4 regions of the Marinobacter sp. DUT-3 genome follow, and region 1 is predicted to be linked to each of the others. Evidence: predicted binding sites of a transcription regulator. Region 1 holds the regulator's gene; each other region holds the start of a gene.
What was found. The regulator FliA, encoded in region 1, starts transcription of late flagellar genes. The targets are predictions, from matches to a motif close to CTAAAGTTTNNNNNNNNNNNGCCGNTAA.

Region 1 (4,143 bases):
TGTGCATGTGCTCGTCTTCGCTTGCGGCGCCCAGACGCTGCAAGCGGTTACGCACCAGCACCAGCTCGCCGACCATATTCATGATGTCGTCGAGGCGCTTGGTGTCCACCCGGACAGAGGTCTCAGTTGCGGGCGCCTGTTCTTTCGATGCTGCGGGTGCTCGGGTTTCGGCTTTCTCGGGCGTCTCCGCTTTGGCGGCCGGCGCCGACTTCGCAGTATCGGGCGCGGGCTTGCTGGCCGCCTTCGGGCTGCTCTCAGCCGTGGGGCCGCCGCCCTTGCCGTGGAGGTCATCCAACAGCTTCTCGAATTCATCGTCAGTGATCAGATCGTCATTGCCCTTGCTGGCCTGATCACCGGACTCGGTCGGTGGCTCGATATCAGCATCACCGGCCGGCGCACCGGCGAATTGCCCCTTGCCATGGAGCTCGTCCAGCAGCGCTTCGAACTCGTCATCGGTAATGTCATCGTCACCGGCGGCGCTGTCGTCCCCTGCTGGGTCAGAGGCAGTTTCCGGACCGGCTTCGGCTTTTTCACCATCCAGCGCGTCCAGCAGCTGTTCGAATTCGTCATCGGTGATATCACCATGATCATCACCGCTGGCGGCGTCACTTGTCGTTTCCACAGGGGCTTTACCGGCACCCGCGGAGGACGCCCCTTCCGGCTCAGCCAGGGCGTCCAGGGCGGCAATCAGAGCTTCCGGAGCTGGCGTCAGTTCCTCATGGTTACGCACCTGCTCAAACATCGCATTGACGTTGTCCAGGACCTCAAGCACCACATCCATCAACTCCGAATCCACTTTGCGCTTGTGATTCCGGAGAATATCGAAGACGTTCTCTGCAGAGTGACAGCAGTTCACCAGGGCTTCCAGCTGAAGGAAACCCGCGCCACCCTTTACGGTATGGAAGCCACGGAATATGGCGTTGAGGAGATCACTGTCATCCGGATTCTGTTCAAGATCCACCAGCTGCTCAGACAGCTTTTCAAGTATCTCGCCTGCTTCAACCAGAAAGTCCTGCAGGATCTCTTCATCGGCATCAAACGCCATGGGTTACCCTCTTAATTCAGAAACCGAGACTGGACAAAAGATCGTCAACATCGTCCTGACCCGATACCACATCTTCACGCTTATCGGCGTTCATCTGCGGGCCAACGCCCTGCTCTGCCGACACTTCGCTTGATTCAATCTCATGTATGGTGCCGGTCAGCTGATCCACATGACTCGCCATCATCACCAGGCCTAGCAGGTGTTCCTCCACTTCCTTCACCAGGTCGGTGACCTTCTGGATCACCTGCCCGGTCAGGTCCTGGAAATCCTGGGCCAGCAGGATTTCCGAGAGGTTGTTGTACATGGTGTCGGCATCCCGGGTCAGCGTTACGAAGAACTGGTCAATCCGACCGTAGAGGTCCCGGAATTCCGCCGGCTCCATTTCCCGCCGACGCAGACGCTGCCACTCGTCTCTCAATACCGCCGCCTCATCACGGATAGCATGGGCCTGAGGCATGGTTTCCTCGACCAGGTCCATGGTGCGATTGGCAGCCTGACCGGTCATTTGCACAACGTATTCCAGGCGATCGGACGCATCGGTCATTTTTGACAGCGCTTCCTGCTGCTCGGCATTGCGGGGATCGATCTGGAAATTGCGAATCGCTTCGTGGAGGCTGCGGGTAAGCCGCCCGACTTCCCGATACAGGCTTTGATCCCGGACTTCGCTGAGATCATTGATTACGTTCATAGCCCCTGCATAGTCACCGGCATTGACCTGTTCAACCAGCTCGTTGGCCTGTGCGCGGAGCTTTTCCGTCACCTCCGGATCAAGGCCCTGCGGGTTCTTTTTGCTATCGCTCATGAGAGCCCATCCGACCTTTGGTTACTGGATTCGTTCGAAGATTTTCTCAATCTTCTCCTTGAGTACTGCGGCGGTAAACGGCTTCACAACATAGCCATTCACCCCTGCCTGCGCGGCGGCGACAATCTGATCCCGCTTTGCTTCGGCGGTGACCATGAGAACCGGAAGGGTTTTCAGGTTTTCATCGGCACGTACAGCCTTTAGCAGATCAAAACCGGACATACCCGGCATGTTCCAGTCAGTCACCAGGAAATCGTATTTACCGCTTTGCAACATGGGCAACGCGGTGTTGCCGTCATCCGCTTCGTCGGTATTGGTGAATCCCAGATCACGCAGCAGGTTCTTGATGATCCGTCGCATTGTGGAAAAGTCGTCCACAATGAGGATTTTCATGTTCTTGTCCAATGGGACCTCCAGTTTTGTCACACCCGGAATGCGTTTTATCTTTCTGCCAGACTCTGGCAGGCCGGTGGTTTAACCGCTTATTGTGTGGTGTTTGAACCCGTTGTAAAGCGCCGGTTACCAAAAGCTACAGACAGCCAACCTCAATACACGTTGGGCTCATGTCGCCAGCCCGTCAGCCTGCCCCGAAGCCTCAGCGCGGCCTGACTGTGGATCTGGCTGACCCGGCTTTCACTCACCCCCAGGACAGCACCGATTTCCTTGAGGTTCAGCTCCTCCTGGTAGTACAGGCTGAGCACCAGTTTTTCTCTCTCGGGGAGCTCGCCAATCGCTTCCGCCAGACTGCGCTTGAAAGCATCGGACGTAATATCGTCCAGCGGATTATCACTGGCCTCTGCTTCCTCTATCGGCAGGTCGCCGGATTCATTGAGCTCATCCAGGCTAAAAAGTTTGCCGCTGTTGGCATCGCTCAGGCTGGAGTGGTATTCATCAAGGGACATCTCCAGCTCTTCAGCGACTTCCTGGTCCTGGGCCTCACGGCCAAGACGATCCTCAACAGCCTTGATGGCCTGGGAGATACGGCGGGCATTACGATGAACGGAACGGGGTACCCAGTCGCCCTTGCGGATTTCATCCACCATGGCGCCCCGGATACGGATACCAGCGTAGGTTTCAAAGGTTGCGCCCTTGGTAGAGCTGTACCTTTGCGCAGCCTCAAGCAGCCCGATCATGCCGGCCTGCATCAGGTCTTCCAGCTGCACCGAGGCCGGCAAGCGGGCCATCAGGTGCAACGCGATCTTTTTCACCAGCGGAGCATGCTCTTCCACTAGCCGGGAAGCACCCCCGACGCCTGCTTTTTGGTAGATTCCCAGGTTTTTCGTCAATGTCATGTATCCAGCTTTTTGGTGACAGGATCAATGTCAGACTTCGACGAGCCGCTCCACAAAGAATTCCAGGTGTCCGCGGGGAGATGACGGCAGCGGCCAGTTGTCGACCTTCTCAGCCAGAGCCCTGATCGCCAGTGACGCTTTGGCCCTGGGGTAGGCATCCAGCACCGCTTTCTGCCTCTGCACCGCTTTCCGGACGGCTTCGTCGTAAGGCACCATACCCACGTATTGTAGTGCCACATCAAGAAACCGCTCGGTGACCCGGGTCAGTTTTTCAAAAAGATGCTTCCCTTCCTGCTCGTTCCGGACCTGGTTGGCAAGAATACGGAAACGGTTGGTGCCGTACTCACGGTTCATCAGCTTGATCAGAGCGTATGCGTCGGTAATGGATGTCGGTTCGTCACACACCACCAGCAGCAGCTCCTGAGAAGCTCTCAGGAAACTGATGACGGATTCGGAAATCCCCGCTGCGGTATCGACGATGAGGACGTCAATCTGGTCACCGAGCTCGCTGAACGCATTGATCAGACCAGCGTGCTCCATGGAGGTGAGCTGGGTCATGCGCTGGGTTCCCGAGGAGGCCGGGACAATCTTGATACCACCCGGGCCATCGACCAGGACATCCCGCAAGTCGCAATCACCCGCCAGCACATCCGAGAGGTTGCGATTGGCGGTGATACCCAGCAGAACATCTATGTTGGCCAGACCCAGGTCAGCATCCAGCAACACGACACGACGGCCTTTCTGGGCCAGGGCAATACCCAGGTTAACTGACACGTTGCTCTTACCAACGCCGCCCTTCCCGCCGGAAACTGCAATCACCTGTACCGGATGTGGTTTGCTCATACTTGGTTTTATCTCTCGCCACGTTTGACCGAAGGCTCAGTTGTATTTCAACGGCGCCTGTTCACGCCGGATAGTCCGTCATCCGGTATGGCCGGGGAGTGTTTCAGGCCCCCTCTGCCACCGCCTGCTGTTGCTGGAGTGTTTTAAGCCGCTCCACGGCC
Region 2 (4,143 bases), on a different contig from region 1:
TCCAGCGGAATTGGCTGATATTCCCTCAAGTCTGGTTAACTGGCTGTATGAGCTAACAAAAGAGTAATCCCCCGGTAATTGCCTCCCATGCAGCGGCGGCCCTACACTCGTCTCCGTTGTTTACATTCGCCAACGAAAGGACATGGTATGAACAAGCTAACTTTGAGTGCATTGGCTCTGATTATGACGCTGGGTCTTGCAGCTTGCAGTCAGGAAGACGAGGGTGCCGATTTTGATGAGGCCGCCGACAACGCCGGTGAGATGATGGACGATGCCGGTGATTCAATTGAGGAAGGCGCGGAAGAGATGACCGGTCAGGACGAGAGCGCCATGGGTGAAATGCAGGAAGGTGCAGAAGACGCGGCTGATGAAATTGGCGAGGCAGCCGATGACGCTGGCGACGCCATGGAAGAAGGCTACGATGAAGTTACTGAAGACGAAAAGTAAGTAGCGGCTGACCGCAGCTCAGAGAAAACCCGCTCCATGACTATGGAGCGGGTTTTTTCGTGTATGGACGACTGAAATGAGGTGTCAAAAAACGGTAAAGATACTGACTTCTTATTGTCCACAGCCTGTCATTTATTGAGCTGACACTGTCCTCTGATCATTACACACCTAATAACCTGATTAGAGAGGCATTCATGGCCAAGCAAGACCTTGATCCCAATTATCTGGATCCGAATTACGAACCGGTGGTCAATCATTCCGGCAACACATCGTTTACGTCCGTGTTGGCGTCGCGAATGGAGCGCCGCACCCTGATGAAGGGCACAGTAGGTGCCGCACTGACCAGTTTGATGGGCATGGGGCTGGTCGGCTGTTCTGATGATGACAGCGACGATGACGATGGCAACCTGGATGGGGGTTCTGGCGGCGCCGAGGTGACAACAGAGCTTGGCTTCAAGGCGGTGGCCGTTTCCGATCAGAACCGGGTGGTGGTCCCCGAGGGTTACACCGCAACAGCCTTTGTGCCGTGGGGAACTCCGTTGACCGGGAGCTACCCGGCTTACCTTCCGGATGGGTCCAACTCCGGGGCTGAGCAGGAAAACCAGGTGGGCATGCACCACGATGGCATGCACTTTTTCCCGATTGATCAGAAAGCCGGGGGCAGCAGCTCTACGGAAGGCTTGCTGGTGATGAACCATGAGTACATCAACCAGTCAGCGTTGCACCCGTCCGGGGCCACGACCAATGGTGACGGCACCCGACCGGCAGACGAGGTTCGCAAAGAGGTTGCCGCCCACGGCGTGTCCGTTATCCATATCAAGCAATCCACGGATGGTGAGTGGGAAGTCGTCCATGGCAGCCCCTTCAACCGCCGGGTTACCGGTGGCACTCCGATGGATATCCGCGGACCACTGCGTGGTTATGAGAAACTCTTCACCAAATACAGTCCCACGGGAACCGAGACCCGGGGCACATTGAACAACTGCTCCATGGGGCCAACACCCTGGGGCACCTATCTGGCGGCGGAAGAAAACTGGCACGGTTATTTTGCCAGCAGTGATGCAAGCCAACCGCGTGAGCAGGTTCGTCATGGTGTGGGATCGTCATCACGGTACGACTGGGAGCTGGCTGACAGCGCAGAGGACCAGTATCTGCGGTTTGATGTGTCGACCAAGGAGGCTTCTGCCGATCTCGACTACCGCAATGAAGCCAACACCTACGGGTTCATGGTGGAGATTGATCCGTTCACGCCGGAAAGCAAACCACAAAAGCGGACAGCACTGGGACGTTTTGGCCATGAGGGCGTCATTTTCGCCCCCGCCAGGGAAGGGGAGCCGGTGGTGTGTTATTCCGGTGATGATTCCCGTTTCGAATACATCTACAAGTTTGTTTCCGCGCAACCCTACTACGCGGCAACCGCCGGTGGTTATCTCCTGGACGAAGGCACGCTCTACGTAGCGCGCTTTAACGATGACGGTTCCGGAGACTGGCTGCCCCTCTCACTGGACGATGAGGCGTTCGCAGCGAAAGTGGCTGCTGCGGTGGGCACCAACGTGGGCGATATTGCTTTTGATGGCTTTGAGAGCCAGCAGGACGTTTTGCTCAATACCCGCCTGGCGGCGGACATTGCCGGTGCAACCACGATGGACCGCCCGGAATGGGGTGCCGTGGATCCGGGAACCGGTGAGGTCTATTTCACGCTGACCAACAACAGCAACCGGGGCAAGGATGGGTATGATGACGTCAACGCCGCCAACCCGGTGGTTGAGAACAGTACCGGCCACATCATCCGCTGGATGGAGGCCGGAAGCGATCACGCCGCAACGGCCTTTGAGTGGGATATTTTCGTATTTGCCGGTGAGCAGGGCACGGAAACGGTCGTTGATGGTGAAGCGGTTGTGACCCTGGATGACTCCAACATCTTCAACAGTCCGGACGGCCTGTGGTTCGACTACAACGGCCGGCTGTGGATTCAGACAGACGGAAGCTGGAGCGAGCCATACCTCAACAACATGATGCTGGCCGCCGATCCGCAGACCCGGGATATTCGCCGGTTCTTCGTAGGCCCTGTCAACTGTGAAGTGACCGGGGTTGTTACTACACCGGACGGCAAGACCATGTTTGTTAACATCCAGCACCCTCAGGGCAATTGGCCCAACGCGGATGAATCGCGCCCCCGGGACGCAACAGTCATCGTGACCCGGGACGATGGCGGGGTGGTTGGCGCCTGAGCCGCGCAGTCGCAAAATCTGAAAGTCAGTCAGAACGGGCCGCCCCGACCGGGGCGGCCCGTTCTTTTAGTTGCCCTTCTTAAGTTCTGGAAACCTCCGCCGTCAAACAGCGACAGAATGAACTAAAGTATGAGATCACAACCCAGCCCAATTCAGTAAGCTCCGGAATGACCCTCAATAACAATTCTAAATCAGTAATGACATCATCGAGGTTGGCATGGGATTACTTTTGCGGCCAGTGGCTTGGAAAGGGGCGATATTTGCGGTTGTTGTTGCAATCATTGGTGTGCTGGCGGCACCCGTGACTGGCCTGGATGCCATCTCCCTGCTTGTCGGAATTCTCGTCGGGCTGGTGGTTGCTACCGGCTATCTGGTACTTCGTGTGCTGGAGCCTGTCGAGCGGGGGCTGAAGGAACTGAACTCCGGTCAGTTGTCGGACGGTAACCCCATCGCGGATCAGTGTGGCCAATTGGTGTCTGATGCCAGGGTTGGCCGTGCTCTGGTGGAAACACTCTCTGGCAGCGCTGACAGGAATGCCATTTCCGCCGCCCAGGTTTCATACGCCGCAGACCAGCTCAAGCTTCGCCTGGACCGCCAGGTGGAAGAAACTGCCCAAATGGCGGATTACACCGGTCAAATCACTGAAACGGTGCGGGAGTCATCCCGCCAGGCCGCCGACGCCGCCACGATGGCACAGCAGGCGAGCCAGATCAGTGCCGAAGGCCGCCAGTCACTGACCGGCGCTATCGAAAGCGTCAGGGTGGTCCATCAGCAATCCGCTGAGAACCTACGGCTGATCCAGGAACTGAATGAAAAATCCAACCGTATTCAGGGTGTAACCACCACCATTCAGGGTATCGCCGAACAGACCAACCTGCTGGCACTGAATGCCGCAATTGAGGCAGCCCGGGCGGGGGATCAGGGTCGTGGTTTTGCAGTCGTTGCCGACGAAGTACGGCAACTGGCCGGTCGGACAGCGCAGGCAACAGGCGAGGTCGCGGAGACGCTGGAGGAAATCCGCACAGACACCACATTGATTGTGTCTCGTATCGAGGATCTGGCTCGGAGTGTGGAAGCAGGGCTGACGTCCGTAGAGAGTGTGGGAGAACAACTGGATCAGATCCGCGACCAGTCGGATCACTTGCAGCAACAGGTTGCCCGCATCGCTGAGAGTGACCAGAACAACGAACAGAGCCTGGAGAAGGTGTTTACTGCTATCGGCACGGTGCGTGATCAGATTTCCGAAAGCGACAGCAGCGTGGAGTCGCTGGCGGAGCAGGCCGCTACCCTGATGGAGCTGGCGGAGAAGGCAAACGCTGCGTTTGCCCTCAACAGTGATGCCAGCTATCACCGCTTCTTTTACCAGCAGGCAAGGGAGGGGGCGGACCGCATCGGGCAGCTGTTCGAGCAGGCTATCCGTGACGGCAGAATCACGGAGGGGGCGCTGTTCGACAAAACCCGCAAC
Region 3 (4,143 bases), on a different contig from region 1:
CGGTCTTTTCCGCATCATAGGCTGCCGAATGGGCTTCCTTGTTGCTGAAGGGAATGCCGGCCAGTTTGCATGCCTGCGCCAGTACCGTGTGGCCATAGGCCAACCCGGCAAGCGTGGCGGTATCAAATGTCGAGAACGGATGGAATGGGTTGCGCTTGATGTCCGAACGCAGGGCCGCAGCGAATACGAAGTTGTGATCAAAGGTGGCGTTGTGGCCCACCAGCACCGCGCGCTTGCAGTCGTGGGCTTTGACCGCCTTGCGGATAGGGCTGAAGATTTCACTCAGGCCTTCCCGCTCCGGCACGGCTTCCCGCTCCAGGCTCCAGGGATCGATTCCGGTAAAGTCGAGTGCGGACTGCTCTAGGTTGGCGCCTTCGAAGGGATCAATTTGCTGGACGTGGGTTTCGGTGCGTCTCAGCCAGCCGTCTTCGTCCATGGTCAACAGCACCGCAGCCACTTCCAGCAGGGCGTCTGTCTCGGGATTGAAACCACCGGTTTCGACATCGACAACCACCGGGAGAAATCCCCGGAAACGTCGGGCCATCGGATGCGGTTCTTTGTTTTCGTCAGTCACTCAAACTCCTAGGGATTAGCCAGAATACGGTAAAGAGTACGGGTAAAAAGGTACAGGGTGTCTGGTTCAGGCGCTTGTCAGTTGCCACTTCAGGGTTTCGCCGGCGCAAAGCGGAACAATGGTGCCGTCTGCCAGCGGTAGCTCCGTTGGCATGGTCCAGCTTTCCCTGGTCAGAGTAATAGTGTCGGTATTGCGTGGCAGCCCGTAAAAGTCTGCGCCGTTGAAACTGGCGAAGGCCTCCAGCTTGTCGAGAACGCCCAGCTCCTCGAAAATCCCGGCGTACAGGGCAATCGCGCCGTAGGCGGAGTAGCAGCCGGCACAACCACAGGAGGCTTCCTTCTTGTCCCGCCCGTGAGGGGCTGAATCCGTGCCCAGGAAGAAGCGTTTGTCACCGCTGGCAACGGCATCCCGCAGGGCCTGCTGGTGCTTGTTTCGCTTCAGGATCGGCAGGCAGTAAAGGTGGGGCCGAATACCGCCCACCAGCATATGGTTACGGTTGTACATCAGGTGCTGCGGCGTCAGGGTCGCGGCCAGGTTGTCACCTTTGTGCTGGCGGACGAAGTCGGCGGAATCAGCGGTGGTGATGTGCTCCAGCACGACTTTCAGGTTGGGGAAGGCTTCCAGGGTGGGCGCCAGTACACGCTCAAGGAACACCTTCTCCCGGTCGAAAATATCAATATCCCCATCGGTCACTTCGCCGTGGACCAGCAGCAACATGCCGCAATCAGCCATCGCTTCCAGTACCGGGTAGATATTGCGGATATCGGTCACACCGGATGCGGAGTTGGTGGTGGCGCCGGCCGGGTAAAGTTTGGCGGCGACTACTCCGGCGGATTTTGCTTCGCGGATGTCCTCTGCCGAGGTGGACTCGGTCAGGTACAGGGTCATCAGCGGTTCGAACGGGGTGTCGCCAGCTGCGCTCAGGATGCGCTGGCGGTACGCCATGGCATCGCTGGCCGTGGTCACCGGTGGCACCAGGTTCGGCATGATGATCGCGCGGCCAAAGCACCGGGCGGTGGCCGGTACCACATCGTTCAGGACGGCGCCGTCTCTGACGTGGAGGTGCCAGTCATCGGGGCGGGTGATGGTCAGTTGTTCGGTCATGCGGCGATTCCAGTTCCAGGTCAGCTCGGGCAGATGCCGGTGAAAATTTGGCGGGATTATACCAGATGCCGTTTACGATTGTTTCCGGTGAAAGGCTAAAGAAACGAATCATGCCGCCGTTAAACGGTCAGAAACCCAGATACTGACGGATAGACGCCATGGTCAGACTAGCAACCTTGCTCCCGTATAGAGCTGCATTTGCCCTCACGGTGCTGATGGGGATCAGTGGTACAGCCCTGCCGTCCAGTTTTGGCGCCGGTATCGAAAACAGCCAGTGGTACGTGTCGGAGTCGGTGTTTGAATGCGCCATGGTGCATGAAGTTCCCGGTTATGGCCGCGCCGTCTTCCGTCATAAGGCCGGGGAGGAGCTGTCGTTTTACCTTGAATCGGATACCGCCTTGATGCGTCCGGGCAGGGGCAGCCTGGTGGTGGAAGCACCGGCCTGGCGTCCGGGGGCGGCGCCACGAAAAGTGGGGACGGTCAATGTCGGTGAGGGCCGGCGGCCAGTCGCGCTGAGCTCACGCCAGGCCATGGTGATTGCCCGGGGTCTGCTTGATGGCATGACCCCGACCGTCACGCGGGAATCCTGGTATGACCGAAGCCCGGTCCGGGTACGGGTTTCCAATATCAATTTCGCCGGTCAGTACGAAAGCTATCGTGCCTGTACCGCCAGCCTGCTACCGGTTAACTACGACCAGATCAAACGCTCTCGAATCCCGTTTCGTGCCGGCAGTACCAGTCTGTCGGGCGGCGACCGTGAGTTGCTGGACAACATCGTGGCTTATGTGCAGGCGGATTCGACGGTGGAGCGTATCTTTGTGGATGGTCACACCGACAGCAGTGGCAGTCGCATTGATAATCGCGCCCTGTCGGAAGAGCGGGCCAATGCCGTGGCGGATTACCTGATCGGGCAAGGGATTCCCCAGGATCTGATCACTGTCCGCGCCCACGCCGACCAGTACCCGGCTTCCGGGCGCCCGGCGGATAACCGGCGTGCCACCATTCGCCTGCAGCGTCTGGGCGAACGGCCCGACCTTCAGCAGGCCAATGGTTATGAAGCCGGATATTCCGGCTAGTTAACGGCGCTCAGTACTTCCAGGTGGGCATTGACGCTTTCTGCCAATGCCCTCAGGTGGTAGCCCCCTTCCAGGGTTGAGATGACCCGATCATTGGCGTGGTCACCGGCGACGCTGGTGATCATTTCCGTCAGCCAGCGATAATCCTCCACCTCCAGGTTCAGCTCGGCCATCGGATCAAGCCGGTGGCCATCGAAGCCCGCCGACACCAGGACCACCTGGGGCCTGAAATCCTGCAGCTTCTTCAGCCATCCGGCCTCTACGGCTTTGCGGTAGTCCAGTGCCGAACAGTCGGAGGCAATGGGAATGTTGACGATGTTTTCCGGCTGACGGTGTACGTGGGAGTGCGGGTAGAACGGGTGCTGGAAGCTGGAGCACATCAGTATTCGTTCGTCACCGCCAATGATGTCAGCGGTGCCGTTGCCCTGATGAACGTCGAAATCGATGATGGCGATCCGTTCCAGATGATGGAAGTTCAGCGCCCGCATCGCCGCCAGTGCAATGTTGTTGTAGAAGCAGAAACCCATGGATTTGCTGCGTTCGGCGTGGTGCCCCGGTGGCCGCGCGCAGACAAAGGCATTGGTCACCTGGCTGCTCATGACCATGTCCACCGCCTGGATATTGGCGCCGGCTGCCAGCCGGGCTGCCCGCAAGGTGTCCGGCATCATGGCGGTATCGGGGTCGGTGAAAACGCGTCCACGGGTTGGTTGCATCAGGTCCAGCTGGTGCAGATATTTTTCAGGATGAACCGTCAGCAGCTGGTCACGGGTGATTTCATCCGGGCGTACCCAGTCCAGTACATCACCAACGCCGGAATCGGCCAGGTAACTGATGATGGCTGACAGCCGCTCCGGCGACTCGGGGTGCTCCGGGCCCATGTTGTGCTTCAGGTAGTCATCATGAGAGAAGAAGGCTGTGGTCATACGGGTCCTGACTACTCTTTTCCTGCATGCGTGTGTCCTGCACGCGAGGTTTATGCTTGTATTTCCACCAATATTATCAGGGATGGTAGGTGGTTGCCGTGTTTCTTTGGTCTTATAGGGGTAATCGACATTTTACATCAGGAAACAACCGCCTAAGATAAGGATAGCCTCGTCAACGATTGAAAACAGCAAGGAGTTTACGCTTGAGCACCCGCTATCTGGAAAGTCTCTTCAATCCATCGTCCATTGTGGTGATCGGTGCTTCCGAGCGGGCAGACAACCTGGGCGGCATGGTGCTGCGTAACCTTCTGGGCGGCGGCTATCCCGGCAGGCTTCTGGTCATCAACCAGAACGATTATGACAACGTTCATGGCGTGCCCTGTGTCCGCAAGGTCTCGAAAATGGAGTTCAGTCCGGATCTGGCTATTATCTGTACGCCACCGGACACGGTGCCGAAAATGGTGCG
Region 4 (4,143 bases), on a different contig from region 1:
CAATAGCTGCGTTCAGCGCCAGCAGGTTGGTCTGTTCGGTGACGGCATGAATCACATCCAGCACCTGTTGAATATCGTCCGACTTTTCAGCCAGGGAATTGATGCTGCGGGCGGTTTCCTCAATTTCACCAGACAACTTGTTAACTGCGGCCTGAGCATTGGTGATGGTTTCACCACCATCCCGCGCCATGCGATCGGCATCCGAAGCGGCACTTTCCACTTCATTGGCATTGCCTGAAATCTGCTGGATTGTCGCCGCCATCTCATTGATGGCAGAAGCAATCTGGTCGGTCTCGGATCCCTGCTCCTGCACCGATGCGCGGGTTTCATTCGCCACCCGGCTCAGTTCTTCAGCAGCCGACGCCACCTGATCCGTGGTGGACCCCACTTCACGGATGGTGCCCTGGATCTTGATGACGAAGTTATTAAAGCGCCGCCCCAGTTCCGCCAGTTCATCCGTGCCCTCGTCCGGCAGGCGTTGACGCAGATCACCCTCGCCGTCAGCGATTTCCTGCATCATGTCACTGACGACTTTCAGCGGCTTGGTCACGGTACGGCCAACGAACAACCCAATGAACAGGGCTACCAGAACCACGATGACAGTCACCAGCAGAATAAAGCCAAGGGTGGCCTGAATGTTCTCTTCGACATCCTCGCGGGCGGCGTTTACCACGGCGTCAATATCCGTCACGTATACACCGGCGCCAACCAGCCAATCCCATTCAGGGATAATGGTCGAATAGGACACCTTGGATTCCTCATTGCCAGAGGCGGGATTCATCCAGTCGTATCCGTAAAAGCCACCGCTTTCAGCAGCATCAAACAGGTCTCTGATCAGTTTCCTGACAGTCGGGTTATCCGTGGGGCCTTCCTTCGAAGGATCGGGGGCATACGCCAGGTTGTTGACGTCCCGGGTGTAGGCAAATACATAATTGGTCTTATCGAATCGAATCGAACGCAAACGGGCTGCCGCTGCCTCCTTGGCTTCCGACTCTGACAGGTTCGGGTCGTTCTTCGCTTCCATGACCACTGCACGGGCTGCGTCCACCAGATTCCTCAGCCCGGTTTTGCGGGCATCCAGCAGGCTCTCTTCCAGACGCTCGAGCTCCGCCTCACCGTTTGCACTGATCTGACTTGCAGTAATCCAGGCAATGGTAGCGGCCGTAAGCAGAACCGGGACCATTACAGCCAGCAGCAGTCGGGAACGGATTTTCAATCGAGTCATCAGTGTCATAGGCGCATACCCCATTATAATCGGTGCTTGTGGTGCAATTATGCACAGGCCAGCAAACACATCTGTTCCAGTTTGTTAAGGCGGTGTTACCGGAATTCATTGTCGGGGGAGTCCGTGCATACGAACTCGTTTAACGACAGTTGATTACGATAAGAGGTGTATCGGCCATCCTGTTACGGACTTGAACCGAGTGTAGACTAAAGTACCTACCATCGGACGGCACCTATGAAGAATCTGCTCCTCATATGCCATGGGAGGGGATACTGCAGTGACTCAGGGGAGCAGAGATGACTGCGATGGGCGCTCATCCGCCGGAGCACCCTCATCGCACTTTTTACAATCCAATTCAAATCCGACCATCGAGGCCCGCCCTTCTTCGGACACAACCCATGGCCGGTTTACCCAGGGCGGCTCATGGCGCACATGCTGGTTATGACCACAAGCCAGTTGCGCAACCCAATGGTTTTCCTCGTCTTTGTGATAGCCGGTTATGGATTGTTTCATGGCTGGTTCAGGATATCAGAACCTGAATTCAGGCCCGGCGGAAATCACATGGATATCCGACTTGAAATTCTCAATATCGGCAACGTCTTCGCCAATGCTCTGGAGGTAATCATACTCCACCCGCAAGCCGAAGGACTCGGTGATATCCACGGTAGCGCCAACACCGGTACGCAGAGAGAAACCCTGTTCATCGTCACTGGCACTGCCCAGACCAGTCACTGAGGCGCTGATGTCCTGGCGCCAGAACTGGCCGCCGACTTTGGCAAACAGGCGGACCGGACCAAAATTGGGCGTGAACACCAGCAACGAGCCGTCGAACATGTGATAGCCCATATCCAGCCTCGCGCTCATACCCGGCACCGATGCCTCCATCGTGACATCGTCGACAAACCGATAGCCGCCTTCAAAAGCCAGGTACTTATCAATGAATCCGCCGGCATAGACGCGAACGGTGGTTGCCTCATCGTCGCAACCGGAATCAATGTCGTCGCAAAAATCCTTCACTTCTGCCACGCCGCCGGACAGACCGACGTAAACCAAGTCCTCTGCAGAAGCCGCTCCAGCGATACCGGCCATAAAACCGCCGGCTAACACGCAAGACAACGCCCTTGTCTTAAACATCCTATTTTCCTTGTGTTGGTATAAGAGTGCGGATTGAGACAGGGATAGTACATCGGGAAAATTCGCCAGAGGCATAACGCACCCAATGTTTTACATGGTTTGACATTGCCAGCGAGCCAGATAGTCAGAGGCAACACGCCTTGTATTTTTTACCGCTACCACAGGGGCACGGTTCGTTGCGGCCGGGTTTCAGCTGGCCTTCCGTGGTGTCACCGGACACGTAATACCAACGGCCATCTTCCCTTGTGAAATTCGATGTTTCTTCCAGATACCCCCAGCCGTCACCCAAACGATAGACCGCACGGAAATGCACCATTCCGGCATCGCCCCGGGTGGACGTATCGAGAATACGAAGGGAGGCCCAGTCCGGCGACTGTTCCGTATCCAGGGACTGGGGGCGGGTACTCTCGTGCCAGGTTTCCAGCAGGTAGCCGGCAAGCCTGAAAACGAAAGCGCAATACCGCGAGCGCATCAACGTTTCCGGCGTGGGTGCCGGGCTGCCTTGATGAAATGGCTGGCAACAGGCATGGTAGGCTTCGCCGGAACCGCAGGGGCAGTGTTGCTGTTCAACGGAGGATTGGGCTGTCATCCGGATACTCTCATTCCACTATACTGTGATAAAGGCGCACAGTTTATCAGTTCCAACCGTTTCCCGGCTGTGCTATCACGATCCCTTACCCTCAATCGGTGACTTGTTTTGGACGAAGTAGCCCTGGTTCATATTCTGCTTGCCAACCTGACGTTACTTGCGGGTGCTTGCCTCCAGGGCGTTGCCGGCTATGGCATAGGCACCTTTTCGGCACCACTGCTGTTCCTGATCAGCCCTCTGTTCGTACCCGCGCCGCTGGTGTTGAATGCGGTTCTCCTGACGATCTTCATGCTGTTCCGGTACCGGGGAGCCCTGCAACTCCGCGAAGTACGTTTCGCGATTGGCGGAGGGGCACTGGGCACCATTTTCGCCGGTCTGACACTGTTGATCCTGTCACCCCAGGGGTTCGAACTGATATTCGGGGTGCTGATCCTGACCGGCGTGATGCTGAGCATTGGCGGCTTACGCCCGCGACTGAACGCCCGCAACAGCGTACTTGCCGGCGCTGCGTCTACCTATATGGGCACGATTACCGCGGTGGGCGGCCCTCCCATTGCCCTTATATACCAGAATGAAAAAGGGCCGCTGGTCCGTGCAAACATGTCCGCATTCTTTCTGGTCGCCAGTTTTTTCAGCGTAACGGCGCTGTTTGCGTCGGGGTATCTGGGCACCCGGGAGCTCACCCTGTTCGCCCTCACGTTTCCTGGTGTTCTTGGCGGCTTTTGGCTTTCGGGTAAACTGGTTCACCGCCTGCCGGTTGAGGGGCTTCGGCCAATCATCCTGGGCATCGCCGCCGTAGCGGGTACGGCGGCTCTGGCGCGTGGATTACTGTCGCTTTAGGGGAGCCCTGTCCTCACTCCGCCCAGAGCCGTGCCCGGAATCGGCTTCGCCGCCACAGCACAGCCAGCCATAGGGCGTGGAGATTGATCAGCAGCGCCAGCACCCATTCAAAGGCATTGTCCCTCTGGTCATGAAATTCCGGCACCACGCCATCGAGAATGACCGACAGGATGCCCACTGCGAGAGTGAGCTGGCACAGCTTCAGGAGCCGTGAGCCGGTTTCGTTCCAGGTCGGATGATGTCGCAGGGCGCCACTGATCAAAAGCTGGGCAATGAACGTGAGCGAGAAATACAGAACCACGCCGGTGCGCCGAACCAGGTTGAAGCCGTCACCGGCGTGACCGAGCGCCAGGGT

Region 2: the regulator FliA is predicted to act here: its motif matches at 2,757-2,784, upstream of ACQUWM_RS11065 (methyl-accepting chemotaxis protein).
Region 3: the regulator FliA is predicted to act here: its motif matches at 1,774-1,801, upstream of ACQUWM_RS08200 (flagellar protein MotY).
Region 4: the regulator FliA is predicted to act here: its motif matches at 1,393-1,420, upstream of ACQUWM_RS13940 (methyl-accepting chemotaxis protein).

Annotation. Positions count from the first base shown of each region.
Region 1 covers NZ_JBNRMG010000001.1:182,233-186,375, reverse strand. Annotated here, with positions in the region: gene ACQUWM_RS00860 (chemotaxis protein CheW) at 1-1,045, opposite strand, end outside; gene ACQUWM_RS00855 (protein phosphatase CheZ) at 1,062-1,847, opposite strand; gene cheY (chemotaxis response regulator CheY) at 1,869-2,252, opposite strand; gene ACQUWM_RS00845 (RNA polymerase sigma factor FliA) at 2,393-3,139, opposite strand; gene ACQUWM_RS00840 (MinD/ParA family protein) at 3,170-3,982, opposite strand; gene flhF (flagellar biosynthesis protein FlhF) at 4,086-4,143, opposite strand, start outside.
Region 2 covers NZ_JBNRMG010000005.1:133,102-137,244, reverse strand. Annotated here, with positions in the region: gene ACQUWM_RS11080 (hypothetical protein) at 1-18, shown strand, start outside; gene ACQUWM_RS11075 (hypothetical protein) at 148-447, shown strand; gene ACQUWM_RS11070 (PhoX family protein) at 642-2,678, shown strand; gene ACQUWM_RS11065 (methyl-accepting chemotaxis protein) at 2,896-4,143, shown strand, end outside.
Region 3 covers NZ_JBNRMG010000003.1:614,722-618,864, forward strand. Annotated here, with positions in the region: gene rnt (ribonuclease T) at 1-574, opposite strand, end outside; gene pyrC (dihydroorotase) at 641-1,678, opposite strand; gene ACQUWM_RS08200 (flagellar protein MotY) at 1,894-2,754, shown strand; gene ACQUWM_RS08205 (histone deacetylase family protein) at 2,751-3,677, opposite strand; gene ACQUWM_RS08210 (GNAT family N-acetyltransferase) at 3,881-4,143, shown strand, end outside.
Region 4 covers NZ_JBNRMG010000009.1:116,587-120,729, forward strand. Annotated here, with positions in the region: gene ACQUWM_RS13940 (methyl-accepting chemotaxis protein) at 1-1,234, opposite strand, end outside; gene ACQUWM_RS13945 (DUF3565 domain-containing protein) at 1,508-1,738, opposite strand; gene ACQUWM_RS13950 (outer membrane beta-barrel protein) at 1,754-2,359, opposite strand; gene ACQUWM_RS13955 (YchJ family protein) at 2,484-2,948, opposite strand; gene ACQUWM_RS13960 (sulfite exporter TauE/SafE family protein) at 3,057-3,788, shown strand; gene ACQUWM_RS13965 (hypothetical protein) at 3,802-4,143, opposite strand, start outside.